Regions from separate parts of the Pseudomonas sp. P65(2024) genome, predicted to be linked through region 2. Evidence: riboswitches for the same ligand, from Rfam matches in the RefSeq annotation. Region 2 holds a riboswitch; each other region holds the start of a gene.

Region 1 (4,422 bases), on a different contig from region 2:
GGCCAGGGCCTGCTCGACGATGGCACGGTCGTCCGCGCCGAACGGCGCAAGGGCTGACAGCCACGGTGTGCGGCCGAGTGCCACGGCGTCGTAGACGCTGATGGCGTCCAGGGTATCGGCCTGCTGTTCGACCAGCGCCAGGCTTTGCGCAACCCGGCGACGCGGCATGCGCTCCAGCGCCTCGCCCAGCAAACGCACGCTGCCGCTGCTGGGCGTGCGCAGGCCGGCGAGCAGCTTGAGCAGGGTTGACTTGCCCGATCCGTTGGGGCCGACCACACCGAGGGTCTCGCCGGGCATCACGCTCAGGTCGATGTCTTGCAGCACTTCGCGGCCGCCCAGGCGCAGGCCCAGCCCCTCGCAGACAAGCGGGGCGTTGGCGAGGGCGGTCATCACGGTCATGGACGCCCCCGGCGGCTGACCAGGATCAGCGCGAACACTGGCGCGCCGATCAAGGCGGTGACCACGCCCACCGGGATCACCTGGCCGGCGATCAGGGTCCGCGAGAGGATGTCGGCGACAATCAGGAACAACGCACCGCCCAGCGCGCTGGCCGGCAGTAGGCGGCTGTGCCCGGGGCCGAGCAGAAGGCGCAGGGCGTGGGGGATGACCAGGCCGACGAAGCCGATGGCACCGACGATCGAGACCATCACCGCAGTCACCAGCGCCGTGCAACTGATCAGCAACAATTGCGTGCGCCGCACCGGCACGCCCAGCGAGGCCGCCGAATCGGCACCGAAGGTGAAGGCGTCCAGCGCCCGGCGGTGCCACAGGCACACCGCCAGCCCGAGCACGGCCACCGGCAGCGCTAGCCAGACCGACGGCCAGCGCACGCCGCTGAGGTTGCCCAGCAGCCAGAACAGGATGCCCCGGGCCTGTTCGGCGGTGGCCGACTTGGTGATCAGAAAGGCCGTCAGCGCGTTGAACAGTTGCGAGCCGGCGATGCCGGCGAGGATCACCTGCGCATTGTCGTGTCGGCTGCCGCTGGCCCGCGACAGCACCAGTACCAGGGCGAACGCGGCCAGCGCACCGATGAAGGCACCGGCCGACAGCGACAGCACCGCGCCGCCCAGGCCGAACAGCCCCACCGCCACGGCACCGGTCGAGGCGCCTGCCGACAGGCCCAGCAGGTACGGCTCGGCCAGCGGGTTGCGCAGCAGCGCCTGGAGGATCACCCCGCAGGTCGCCAGCCCCGCGCCACAGGCGGCGGCCACCAGGGTGCGCGGGAGGCGGTAGTTCCAGACGATGCCGGCGTCGATGGGGTCGAGCGCATGGCCGGCCTGCCACAGCTGGTTGGCCAGTACCTGCCAGACCACCTCGGCGCTGATCCGCGTCTCGCCGATGGCGATCCCGGCGAGCATGGCCAGGCACAGAGCGAACAGCGCGAAGGCACTGATGGGCAGCAAACGGTTCATGGTTGTGGCGCTTTACCACTGGCAAAGGCGCTGGACAGCACCTCCAGGCCACGGAACAGGCGGATGCCGGCCTGCATGGCGTCGGCGTCGAGGACGATGATCCGGCCTTGCTTGACCGCGTCCATGTTGCGGGTCACCGGGTCGCTGCGCAGGAACTCGAGCTTTGTCTGGTAGTCGTCGGCGGGGTAGCGGCGGCGGTCCATGCGCGCGACGATCAGCCAGGTGGGGTTGGCCCTGGCCAGGGTCTCCCAGCCTACCGCCGGCCATTCTTCGCGGGACTCGACCACGTTGCGCACGCCGAGGGTCTGCAGCATGAAGTCGGCCACGCCCTGGCGACCAGCGACGTAAGGGTCGACCTTCAGGTCGGCGCTGGAGAACCAGAACAGCGCGCTGGTGTGACTCAGGTCCTGGCCGGCCAGGCGTTGCCGGGCCTGGTCCAGCTGGCCCTTGAGCTCGGCATTGAGGTGTTCGCCGCGATCCTGCACGTCGAAGATCTCGGCCAGCTGACTGACGCTCCTGTAGATGGTGTCGATCCTGAACGGCTGCAGGCGGGTACCGTCGGCGCCCACCAGGTTGTCCTTGCCTTCGCAGTCCGAGGGCAGCAGGTAGGTGGGAATGCCCAGCTCCGCGAACTGTTCGCGGGTGCCGACCGCGCCTTGGGCGCCGACCATCCATTCGAACTGCGCGGTCACCAGCTGCGGGCGCTTGCCGACCACCGCCTCGAAGCCCGGCTCGTTGTCAGCCAGGCGCTCGACCTTGTCGTTCTGCGCCTTGAACTCGGGCAGCACGTTGTTGAACCACAGCGAGGTGCCCGCCAGCCGCTCGCCCAGGCCCAGGGCATAGAGCAACTCGGTGCCGGCCTGGCCGATGGTCACCACGCGCTGCGGGGCCTGGGCGAAGGTCTGCGGCAAACCGCAGTTGTCGATGGTCAACGGGTAGCGGGTGGCGTCGGCGTGGGCCAGGCCCGCCAGTGACAGGCCGGCGAGCAGGGTGGCGAGGCGGTACGGCATGGTGGGGCGATCTCCTGTCGGGTGGTGCACGGAATGGCCCACGGACAGGCATCGCCAAGCGTCGCGCGGCAAGCACGCGGCCAGGGGCGGATGACCATCCCGGACACCCCGCCGGTTGGTGAATGCGTGCCGGCAGGTCTCCTGACTGGTGCGTCCTGGCCGGCGCCGGCCTTCCCGGGGCGGCAGACCCAGTGGCATCGATGGCGCAGGCTCGGCACCTACAGTTGCGGGGGCAGTTCCCTTTGGCCCGCCCTCGGCGCGCCCGGGATTCCCTTTTGATTCCGTGTGGAAACCGGCGGGCGGCATGGTAGACCATCGGGCCATCGGGTGAAAACGCTTTTACAGGTACTTGAGCCAGGCGATGTCGCGCCGCCGCGCCTTGAGCCGGGCGAAGCCGCGCACCGGCAGGTACAGGGCGATCGCCAGCAGCACCGCGACCAGCCACACCGCGCCGATGCCGTCGAAGCCGAAATAGCTGCCCTGGTTCAGGCCGAACAGCCCCACGCAGGCCACATACAGCAGCTTGAGCACATATAGGTGCAGCAGGTAGAAGAACATCGGCGCGGCGCCGAACACTGCCAGCGGGCCGATCCAACGGGCGTCTCCCGCACGCTCGAAAGTGCGCAGCAGCAACAGGCCAGCGCCCAGGGTCAAGGCCAGGAACAGCAGCGACGGCGGGTATTTGGTGATGTTGAAGAAGCTCATCAACGTCTGCCAGCCGTTGGCGTAGAAGGTCCACGGCGCCTCGCCGTAGCCATTGAGCAGGCGCAACACGACAAAGCCGAGCAGCAGCATCATGCCGCCCAGCAGCAAGCGCTGCTGGCGCTCGCCGGCATCGCTGCCGCGGCCGAACCAGGGGCCGAGCCCGTAGCCCAGGGCGATCACGCCGATCCATGGCAGCACCGGGTAGGAGGTACGCAGGCGCAAGCCGTCGGGCAGCTCCAGCCAGCTGCGCTCGTGCAGGATCGCCCAGGGTACATGCAGCGCCGAGTGCGGCGCGAAGTGCAGGCCATCGAGCAGGTTGTGGCCGGCGACGATCAGCGCGCCGAGGGCCAGCAGCAGCGGGCGTGGCAGCCACACCAGCAGCGACAGGGCGATCATGCTCAGGCCGATGGCCCAGATCACCTGCAGGTAGATCACGCTCGGCGGCAACTGGAAGGTCCAGGCGAAGTTGACCAGGCTGAGCTCCAGCAGCACCAGGAACAGGCCGCGCTTGAACAGGAACGTCGCTGCATCGCCCCGGCCTTGGTGCTTTTCGCCGTAAAGCCAGGCCGACAGCCCGGTGAGCAGCACGAACACCGGCGCGCACAGGTGCGCCAGGGTGCGGCTGATGAAGAGGCTGGGGTCGGTCGCGTCGATGGTCATCGGGTCGCTGACCTGACGGTGCAGGAAGAAGGTTTCGCGCACGTGGTCCAGCAGCATGAACAGGATCACCAGGCCGCGCAGAGCGTCGATGCTGTGCAGGCGTTGGCTGGGGAGGGCGGTCGGGAGGCTGGTCATCGAGGAGGGTCGCTGGCAGAGGTATCATTCAAATGAAATGTTATTTTATTTCATTTGTTTGTACCTGGATACAGCCATGCGCTGGCACTCCACTTGAATCAGCCCTGAATCAGTGGTCCCAGCCGCTCGGCCAGGGCCTGGACCGTCGCGCTCACCTTGGGCAGATGCCCACGGTTGCGACGCCAGGCCAGGTTGATCGGCAACCCCTCCATCGCGTACTCCGGCAGCACTTGCTGCAACGTCCCGGTGTCGAGCTGGCGCTGCACCAGCCAGGTCGGCAGTTGGGCAATGCCGTGCCCGGCGCTGATGGCCAGGGCCTGCCCCTCGGCATCGCCGATGGCCAGGCGGCCCGGCATCGGCCGCAGCTGCGCCAGGCCCGGGCGGGCGCCGGCGAAGTGCAGGGCCGGCGTGCTGCCGTCGGCGCAGGCGTAGAGCACACAGCCCTGGGCCTGCAACTGCTGCAGGTCGCGGGGCGTGCCGTGCCGGGCGAGGTAGGCGGG
Region 2 (4,422 bases):
ACGCCGAAAATCCTTGGCGGCAACGCGCTCGCAGATATCGGCCAGCGTGCCCTTGACCCAGTCCTGGTCCGGCCAGGTGGCGCGATGGACCACCGCTATCGGGCAGTCGACGCCATAGTGTGGCAGCAGCTCCTGGACGATGCGGGCCAGGTGGCGCACCCCCAGATGGATGGCCAGGGTACTGCCGTGGCGGGCCAGGTCGGCCAGTTGCTCACCGGCCGGCATTGGCGAACGGTCGCCAAAGCGGGTGAGGATCACGGTCTGCGCCACATCGGGCAAGGTCAGCTCGCAGCCGAGCAGCGCGGCACTGGCGGCGGTGGCGGTGACGCCGGGGACGATCTGGTAGTCGATATCCAGTTCGCGCAAGTGGCGGATCTGTTCGCCGATGGCGCCATAAAGGCTGGGGTCGCCGCTGTGCACGCGCGCCACGTCCTCGCCGTTGGCGTGAGCCTGGCGCATCGCCTCGACGATCTGCTCCAGGTGCAGTTCGGCGCTGTTGATTACCGTGTGCGCCTGGTGACCTTCCAGCACGGCGGCGGGGACCAGGGAGCCGGCATAGACGATCACTGGGCACTGGCGGATCAGGCGCTGGCCCTTGACCGTGATCAGCTCGGGATCGCCGGGGCCGGCGCCGATGAAATAGACCGTCATGGGGGTTCCTTGTATAGAAGAGTGGCGGATTATCCGCCGATGGCCAGGGCCAGGGTAGCGCTGCCGAGGACCTGCCTCGGCACGTGCAGGCGGCCGTTATCGCCGGCCAGGGCCAGTGCGGCGCTTTCGGCGACGCCCCAGCAGCCTGTCTGCGCGTACGCCGTGGGCGAACGCTGGCTGAGCTGCGCTTCGAAAACCAGTAGATGCGCGGCATCGAAACAGATGTACGGCAGCCCTAGGCGCTCGGCCAGTGCCAGCAGGCCGGGCTCGCGGGCCTTGGGCTCGATGCTGGCAATGCCGCGCAGGGCCGAGAGGGGCAGGGCGTTGCGGGTGAGGGTCTGGCGCAGCAATACCGCCAGGGTCTCGACCGGGCAGCCGCGGCGACAGCCAAAGCCGGCGTACAACGCCGGCTGAGCAGGCAGATCGCGCATCAGGCCTGGCTGGAGCGACGGTACAGCCAGGCGCTGAGCAGGCCCAGGGCCAGCCAGAACGCGGCGTTGGTCAGCCAGGAAGCGATCTTGAACTGGGTCTCGAGGGCTTGCGGCGCAAGGCTTTCATGCACGGCCGGCTGTGGCGCGCCGATCAGGTGCGGGATCACCAGCAGAGCGGCACCCAGCGCCTTGAGCAGCCAGTGCCGGGCGAACACCAACAACGCCAGGCCGGCGGCGGTGGCCGCTGCGGTGCCGATCCACCAGGTCTGGCGCTGACCGAGGTCGGCGGCGGCGGTGCCGGGCAGTTCCGGTGGCAGGCCAAGGGTCGGCGCCAGGCAGAACACGGCAAAGCCGGCCAGGCCCCACAGCGCGCCGGTGGCCACGCGGTTCGGTTCACGCAGGCCGTAGAGAGCGACCAGGATCAGGGCGAAACCGACGGCGACCACCAGGTTGCCACCGGTGGTGGACAGCACGCGCTGCCAGCCGTCTTCCGGCGACCAGGCTTCGGCGCTGTGCTCATGCTCGTGGGGCGCGGTGGCGTCGCCGTGCTCATGGTGTTCGGCGACCGGGGCGGCGGACTCGTAGGTTTCCGCCTGGAGAATCAGTGGGGTGACCCAGAAGCTTTGCAGCAGGGTCAGCAGCAGGGCCGCGAGCAGGCCGCTGAAGCCCGCGGTACGGGCGATGCGCGTAATCATGCGGGTTTACTCAGTGGCAAGGGAAGGCGGCGCTGTGGCGGGTATCGTGGGCAGCGTTGTGCACTGCCTCGATGTGCGAGAAACCGGCGAAGTACACCAGGCACAGGCCCAGCAGGCTGGCGCCGACCGCGACGATCAGTCGCTGGCTGAGGCTGACGGGGGTGGCGATACTGTGTTTGGCGCTGGTGATGGGCATGACGCGTTCCTCTGCTGCTTTTGTTGTGGCAACGGACATGCGCGACGACCCCGGGCACGATTGGCCCAGGTGATACGACGACGCCCGCCCACCGCGGGGTGTACTGTGAGCACGTGTCAGGCCGGTCTCCGGGCTGGCGAGGTGGAGCAGGACTCCGTGGGGCGTCACCTTCCCATGCCTTACTGTTGGCACAGTGGTTCGGACGCTTCTCTCGCTTACCGTTGCGGGGGCAGCACCGGCCTTGTCGGCTCCTTAGCAATGGAGGCGCGACGCACCGGTTTCCCGTTTCACCCCCGTCGGGGGCACCTGAACGCAATGCGCTAGCAAATCACGGGGCCGGGCCCGCGTCAATCGCCATGGCGGTTGACCGCCAGGCAGGCACTGCGTAGCCTTGCCGCTGCGAGGTTCTCGGGCGTTGGCCCGAGCTAAGACGGGAACGCGGTACAAGCCGCGGCTGCCCCCGCAACTGTAAGCACTGAAGGGTTCGGCACAGCCACTGCGCAGGCGCGCGGGAAGGCGCCGGCCCACCGGCCAGCGAGCCGCAGCGGTGCGAGCCAGGAGACCTGCCTCGTGACGTTTTCGACTTTCAACCGGGCGGGGTGATCCGGTGGCGAACGCGCCAGGCCGGCAGGGCCGTGGCTGTCGTCCTGCATGCCCGCGCCATTGCTGCCAAGGGCATCGCGACATGAAAACACTGGCCAAGCTTCCCGTCACCATCGTTACCGGCTTCCTCGGCTCGGGCAAGACCACCTTGCTGCGCCATATGCTCGACAACGCCCAGGGCCGCCGCATCGCGGTGATCGTCAACGAATTCGGCGAGCTGGGCATCGACGGCGAGATCCTCAAGCAGTGCAGCATCGGCTGCACCGAGGAAGAGGCCAACGGCCGCGTCTATGAGCTGGCCAACGGTTGTCTGTGCTGCACCGTGCAGGAAGAGTTCTTCCCGGTGATGCGCGAGCTGGTGGCCCGTCGCGGCGACCTCGACCACATCCTTATCGAGACCAGCGGCCTGGCCTTGCCCAAACCGCTGGTACAGGCCTTTCAATGGCCGGAAATCCGCAACGCCTGCACCGTCGACGCGGTGATCACCGTGGTCGACAGCCCGGCCGTGGCCGCCGGCACCTTTGCCGCCTACCCGGAGCAGGTCGATGCCCAACGCAAGCTCGACCCCAACCTCGACCACGAGTCGCCGCTGCACGAGCTGTTCGCCGACCAGCTGGCCAGTGCCGACCTGGTGGTGCTGAACAAGGCCGACCTGATCGACGCCGAGGGCCTGGCCAAGGTCCGTGCCGAGGTGGCCGAGGAGCTGCCGCCGGCGGTCAAGGTGATCGAGGCCAGCAGTGGCCGTCTGCCGCTGGAAGTGCTGCTGGGCGTGGGCGCCGAGTCCGAGGTGCATATCGATGGTCGCCGTACCCATCACGACTCGCATCACGACGGCGATGACCATGACGACCATGACCACGACGCCTTCGACTCGATCTCCATCGATCTGCCCGAGTCCGACGAGAGCCTGCTGCTCGACGCCCTGACCCAGTTGGTCACCGAGTTCGGCATCCTGCGCGCCAAGGGTTTCGCCGCGATTCCCGGCAAGCCGATGCGTCTGCTGATCCAGGGGGTGGGCACCCGCTTCGACAAGCATTTCGACCGCGCCTGGCGTAGCGATGAACCACGGATCACCCGCCTGGTGCTGATCGGCCAGGCGCTGGACGCCGCACAGCTGGAAGCGCGCCTGCGCCAGGCCCTGGGCGCCTGATCCATGCACCTGCTGCGGACCCAACCCGGCGGCTTCGTGCCGGACGACAGCATCGCCGACCTCGGCCAGACCCCCGCCGACCTGGTGATCCTCTGCAGCGGTGATTCACACCTGGCGCTGCTCGCCGAAACCGCCGAGCAGCTGCCGGCGCACTTCCCCAGCGTGCGCCTGGCCAACCCGATGCAGGTGCAGAACCATGCCTCGGTCGACCTGTATGTCGACCAGGTGCTGCGCCATGCCAAGGTGATCCTGGTGTCGCTGCATGGCGGCGTCGGCTACTGGCGCTATGGTGTCGAGCAACTGGTCGAACTGGCGGGGCGTGGGGTCGAGCTGATCCTGGTGCCCGGCGACGACCGCCCCGATCCTGAGCTTACCGACCTGGGCACGGTCCGCGGCGAACAGGCCGAGCGCCTCTGGCACTTCCTGCGCCAGGGCGGCAAGGCCAACGCCGTTAACCTGTTCAACTGCCTGGCCAGCCAATGGCTGGGTTGTGATTACCCGTGGGATGAGCCGCAGCCCTTGCCGCGCACGGCGGTCTATCACCCGGCCAAGGCCACGGCGCGCCTGGAGGACTGGTACGCCGAGTGGAATCCGGAGCATCCGGTGGCGCCGTTGCTGTTCTACCGTTCGCACCTGCAGGCGGCCAACACGGCGTTCATCGATGTGTTCTGCCAGCGCCTGCAGGCCTGCGGGCTG
Region 3 (4,422 bases), on a different contig from region 2:
GGCTACCTGTTCCGCGAAGAGGCGGGCATGAACCTGCCGCGCTCGACCCGCGAGATGATCAACGTCGACGCGCCCAAGGTCGCCCGTAACAAGCTCAAGCCCGGCGACCTGCTGTTCTTCAGCACCAACGGCCGTGGCCGCGTGAGCCATGCCGGCATCTACCTGGGTGACAACCAGTTCATCCACTCCAGCAGCCGCCGCAGCGGTGGTGTGCGTATCGACAGCCTGGGCGATCGCTATTGGAGCAAGACCTTCATCGAGGCCAAACGCGCGCTCGCCATGGCGCCGACCACGATCTCGCGCAATTGATTTGATATCAAAATGCTGTAACCTCGCACGGCGGCGTAGCTGAAAAGCTCGCCGCCGTGCGCATTTACAGAAAGCGTCTAATCTAAATTCTCAACTCTTTTTACCTTCGGCCGTGGCCGTCGGATTTTCGACAGGACGTTCGCATCATGGCGATGTTGGCGCGCTTCGCATTCTTTTCCCTGGTGGCCCTGCTTGCGGCCTGCTCCAGCCGTGCACCTGCGCCGGCGCCCACGCCCAAACAGCCGATGGTGTTCAATCAGGCGCCTTCGTCGCCTGCGGCCGACGATGTATTGTTTCGCGCCATCGGCCTGGTGGGCACACCGTATCGCTGGGGTGGCAATACACCGGATGCCGGGTTCGATTGCAGCGGCCTGATCGGCTATGTCTACCGTGATGCGGCGGGTATCAGTCTGCCACGCTCGACTCGCGAGATGATCGTCATGCGCGCGCCAAATGTGGATATCAATTCGCTGCAGTCGGGTGATCTGGTGTTCTTTGCCACCAGCGGCGGGTCGCAGGTCAGCCATGCCGGCATCTACGTCGGTGAAGGGCGCTTCGTGCATGCACCGTCGACGGGCGGCACCGTGCGCCTGGACTACCTGTCCAACAGCTACTGGGCCAAGGCCTACCTCCAGGCCAAACGGGTGCTGCCGCCGGGGCATCTGGCGCAGAATCCCTGATACCTACCGGCGCGGGCAGGGTATGAACTTGGTCCAGTATTGCCTGGCTGGCATCAAGCCTGTTTGAGCAGAAGCGCCACTCCGGGATAGTACTGCCCCAGTTCGTTGTGCAGCTTGCGGTAGGCATACGGGAAGTACCAGGCAAGCGCACAGGCCGTGTGCTTCTGCAGATCGTCCACCAGGTCCTGCAGTTCCTCGGGGCTGGCATGCTGGCCGGCCTTCCACGGTGTGACGAACAGTGCCCCAGCCTTGAGTTGGCTGCCATAGGCGATCGGCTTGGCCAGGGCGGCGGTTTCCTGCAGGGCCGCTGTCAGGTCGAGGCGAGCGATGCGCGGCCAGCGCTGGCCAGCGTGCAGGTACAGCGACTCCTCGGCGCTGCTGATCGACAGGTCGCAGCGCCCGTCGCGCTCGCCCTCGTCGCGCTGTTTCTTGCTCATGTGCCGTTCCAGCGCCACCAACTCACCCTGCCAGGCTGCAGCGGCGAGCAGGCCGACGTTGCTGGCTGTGCCGTGCCAGTAGGGCGCCTCGTTGTCGCCCTGCAACTGGTTGAAGCGGTCGATGCAGTCGACCCAGCGCTCGAGGGCCGGGCGCAGGAACTCCAGGCGCGGGTTGTTGATCATCAGGCCTTGCATGCTGCGCTCTCCTTGTCATTGTGATCCGGGTTGGCCGGGTGATGGCTATGTGATATCACTGCTCTGAGTGTGGCACAAGCTGGTGAATCGGCCATTGATCCAGGCCAGATCGGCCCTCGCTCGATTGACGCTCCCGGTGCAACCCTCTAACCTTCGCGGCGTGCTTCAGGTGCCCCGCGAGCTGCGGTTCGGCAGGGTGAAACTGGGAAGCCGGTGGGCGCCAGTAGGCGCGAGTCCGGCGCTGCCCCCGCAACGGTAGATGAGTCGACGGCTACGCAAGGCCACTGGATGTCCATGTCCGGGAAGGCGCGTAGCCAGGGCCTGCGCCCGCTCATGAGCCCGGAGACCGGCCTGTCACTGCCAAACGGCATCACGGAGGGTGATGCGCGGTGCGATGTGGCCCTTGCCATGCCTCCTGCGCGCTCCTCGTCTGCCTGCCTTTTACCTGTCGCCGCCGCTGCGACAGCCTGCGGAGACCCCTGATGAGCGAATCCATCGAACGCGACGAACGTCACCTGGCGCGCATGCAGCGCAAGAAGGCGATCATCGACGAGCGCATCGCCAATTCCCCCAATGAATGCGGCCTGCTGCTGGTGCTGACCGGCAACGGCAAGGGCAAGAGCAGCTCGGCCTTCGGCATGCTTGCCCGCGCCCTTGGCCATGGCATGCAGTGCGGCGTGGTGCAGTTCATCAAAGGCCGCAACAGCACCGGCGAGGAGCTGTTTTTCCGCCGATTTCCCGAGCAGGTGCGTTATCACGTGATGGGCGAGGGTTTTACCTGGGAAACCCAGGACCGCCAGCGCGACATCGCCGCTGCCGAGGCCGCCTGGGCGGTGTCGCGGCAGTTGCTGCAGGACCCCTCTATCCAGTTCGTCGTGCTCGATGAGCTGAACATCGCCCTCAAGCACGGCTACCTGGACCTCGACCAGGTGCTATCGGATATCCAGGCGCGTCCGCCGATGCAGCATGTGATCGTCACGGGGCGCGCTGCCAAGCCGGAGATGATCGAACTGGCCGACACCGTCACCGAGATGGGCATGCTCAAGCACGCCTTCCAGGCCGGTATCCGCGCGCAGAAGGGCGTTGAACTGTGAGTGAGTCGCGCCAGTGTCCCGCCGTGCTGATCGCGGCCCCGGCCTCGGGCCAGGGCAAGACCACGGTCACTGCCGCCCTGGCCCGCCTGCACCGCAACCTCGGGCGCACGGTGCGGGTGTTCAAGTGCGGGCCTGACTTTCTCGACCCGATGATCCTCGAGCGCGCCAGCGGTGCGCCGGTCTACCAGCTCGACCTGTGGATGATCGGCGCCGAGGAGAGTCGCCGCCTGTTGTGGGAAGCGGCGGGCGAGGCCGACCTGATCCTGATCGAGGGCGTGATGGGCCTGTTCGACGGCACGCCGTCGAGCGCCGACCTGGCGCGCCACTTCGGCGTGCCGGTGTTGGCGGTGATCGACGGCACGGCCATGGCCCAGACCTTTGGTGCCTTGGCTCTAGGCCTGGCGCGCTACCAGCCCGACCTGCCGTTCGCCGGGGTGCTGGCCAACCGGGTCGGCAGCCTGCGTCATGCGCAACTGCTCGAAGGCAGCCTGACCGAAGGCCTGCGCTGGTACGGCGGGTTGTCCCGCGAGCGCGGCATCGAGCTGCCCAGCCGTCACCTTGGCCTGGTCCAGGCCAGCGAGTTGAACGACCTGGATGCACGCCTGGATGCCGCCGCCGAAGCCCTGGGCGCCAGTTGCGATGCCGCGCTGCCGCCACCGGTCCGTTTTGCCGAGCCTGAGCCTGTGAATGTGACTGCGTCGCTGGCCGGGGCGCGCATCGGTGTGGCCCGTGATGAGGCCTTCGCCTTCACCTATGGCGCCAATCTTGACCTGCTGCGTGGCCTCGGTGCGCACCTGGAATTCTTCTCGCCGGTGCATGACCGCGAGCTACCCGTGGTGGACAGTCTCTACCTGCCCGGCGGCTACCCCGAACTGCATCACCAGGCGCTGGCCGCCAACGCGCCGATGCTGGAAGCGATCCGCGCCCATCATGCCGCCGGCAAGCCGTTGCTGGCCGAGTGCGGCGGCATGCTCTACCTGCTCGACGCGCTGACCGACGTGGCGGGCGAGCGCGCCACGCTGCTGGGCTTGCTGCCGGGCGAGGCGACCATGCAGAAGCGCCTGGCGGCCCTGGCCCTGCAGGCGGTCGAACTACCCGAAGGCACCCTGCGAGGCCACACCTACCACCACTCGCTGACCAGCACGGAGCTTGCGCCGATCGCCCGCGGCCAGAGCCCCAACGGCGGTCGGGGCAACGAGGCGGTCTATCGTCTGGGGCGTCTGACCGCCTCCTACGTGCACTTCTACTTCCCCTCCAACCCCGACGCGGCGGCGGCGCTGCTGCGACCATGAGCCGACACGCCTACAGCGAAGCCGAACGCCAGGCCATCTACCGGGCCATTGGCGAACGCCGCGACATGCGCCATTTTGCCGGGGGCGAGGTGGCCCCCGAGTTGCTCGGACGCCTGCTCGCCGCCGCCCACCAGGCGCCCAGCGTAGGCCTGATGCAGCCGTGGCGGTTCATCCGTATCAGCCAGCGTGCCTTGCGCGAGCGGATCCAGGCGCTGGTGGAGCAGGAGCGGGTGCGCACCGCCGAGGCCCTGGGCGAGCGCTCCGATGAATTCATGAAGCTCAAGGTCGAAGGCATCAACGACTGCGCCGAAGTGCTGGTGGCCGCGTTGATGGACAAGCGCGAGGCGCATGTCTTCGGCCGCCGCACCCTGCCCGAGATGGACTTGGCCTCGCTGGCCTGCGCCATCCAGAACCT

The links. Region 2 has a riboswitch for cobalamin ahead of AC25MA_RS22915 (CbtB domain-containing protein). Riboswitches for the same ligand answer to the same signal wherever they lie in the genome.
Region 1: another riboswitch for cobalamin. It lies ahead of AC25MA_RS06140 (ABC transporter substrate-binding protein); the one in region 2 lies ahead of AC25MA_RS22915 (CbtB domain-containing protein).
Region 3: another riboswitch for cobalamin. It lies ahead of cobO (cob(I)yrinic acid a,c-diamide adenosyltransferase); the one in region 2 lies ahead of AC25MA_RS22915 (CbtB domain-containing protein).

What each region holds. Positions count from the first base shown of each region.
Region 1 is NZ_JBLIYX010000003.1:171,013-175,434, forward strand. Features, by position in the region: gene AC25MA_RS06130 (ABC transporter ATP-binding protein) at 1-399, opposite strand, end outside; gene AC25MA_RS06135 (FecCD family ABC transporter permease) at 396-1,412, opposite strand; gene AC25MA_RS06140 (ABC transporter substrate-binding protein) at 1,409-2,422, opposite strand; cobalamin riboswitch at 2,537-2,734, opposite strand; gene AC25MA_RS06145 (acetyltransferase domain-containing protein) at 2,762-3,922, opposite strand; gene AC25MA_RS06150 (LysR family transcriptional regulator) at 4,021-4,422, opposite strand, start outside.
Region 2 is NZ_JBLIYX010000021.1:46,644-51,065, forward strand. Features, by position in the region: gene cobM (precorrin-4 C(11)-methyltransferase) at 1-651, opposite strand, end outside; gene AC25MA_RS22905 (cobalamin biosynthesis protein) at 681-1,082, opposite strand; gene AC25MA_RS22910 (CbtA family protein) at 1,082-1,777, opposite strand; gene AC25MA_RS22915 (CbtB domain-containing protein) at 1,788-1,973, opposite strand; cobalamin riboswitch at 2,076-2,297, opposite strand; cobalamin riboswitch at 2,359-2,558, shown strand; gene cobW (cobalamin biosynthesis protein CobW) at 2,659-3,726, shown strand; gene cobN (cobaltochelatase subunit CobN) at 3,730-4,422, shown strand, end outside.
Region 3 is NZ_JBLIYX010000010.1:132,803-137,224, reverse strand. Features, by position in the region: gene AC25MA_RS15535 (C40 family peptidase) at 1-309, shown strand, start outside; gene AC25MA_RS15530 (C40 family peptidase) at 456-989, shown strand; gene AC25MA_RS15525 (hypothetical protein) at 1,043-1,621, opposite strand; cobalamin riboswitch at 1,772-1,990, shown strand; gene cobO (cob(I)yrinic acid a,c-diamide adenosyltransferase) at 2,104-2,715, shown strand; gene AC25MA_RS15515 (cobyrinic acid a,c-diamide synthase CobB) at 2,712-4,007, shown strand; gene bluB (5,6-dimethylbenzimidazole synthase) at 4,004-4,422, shown strand, end outside.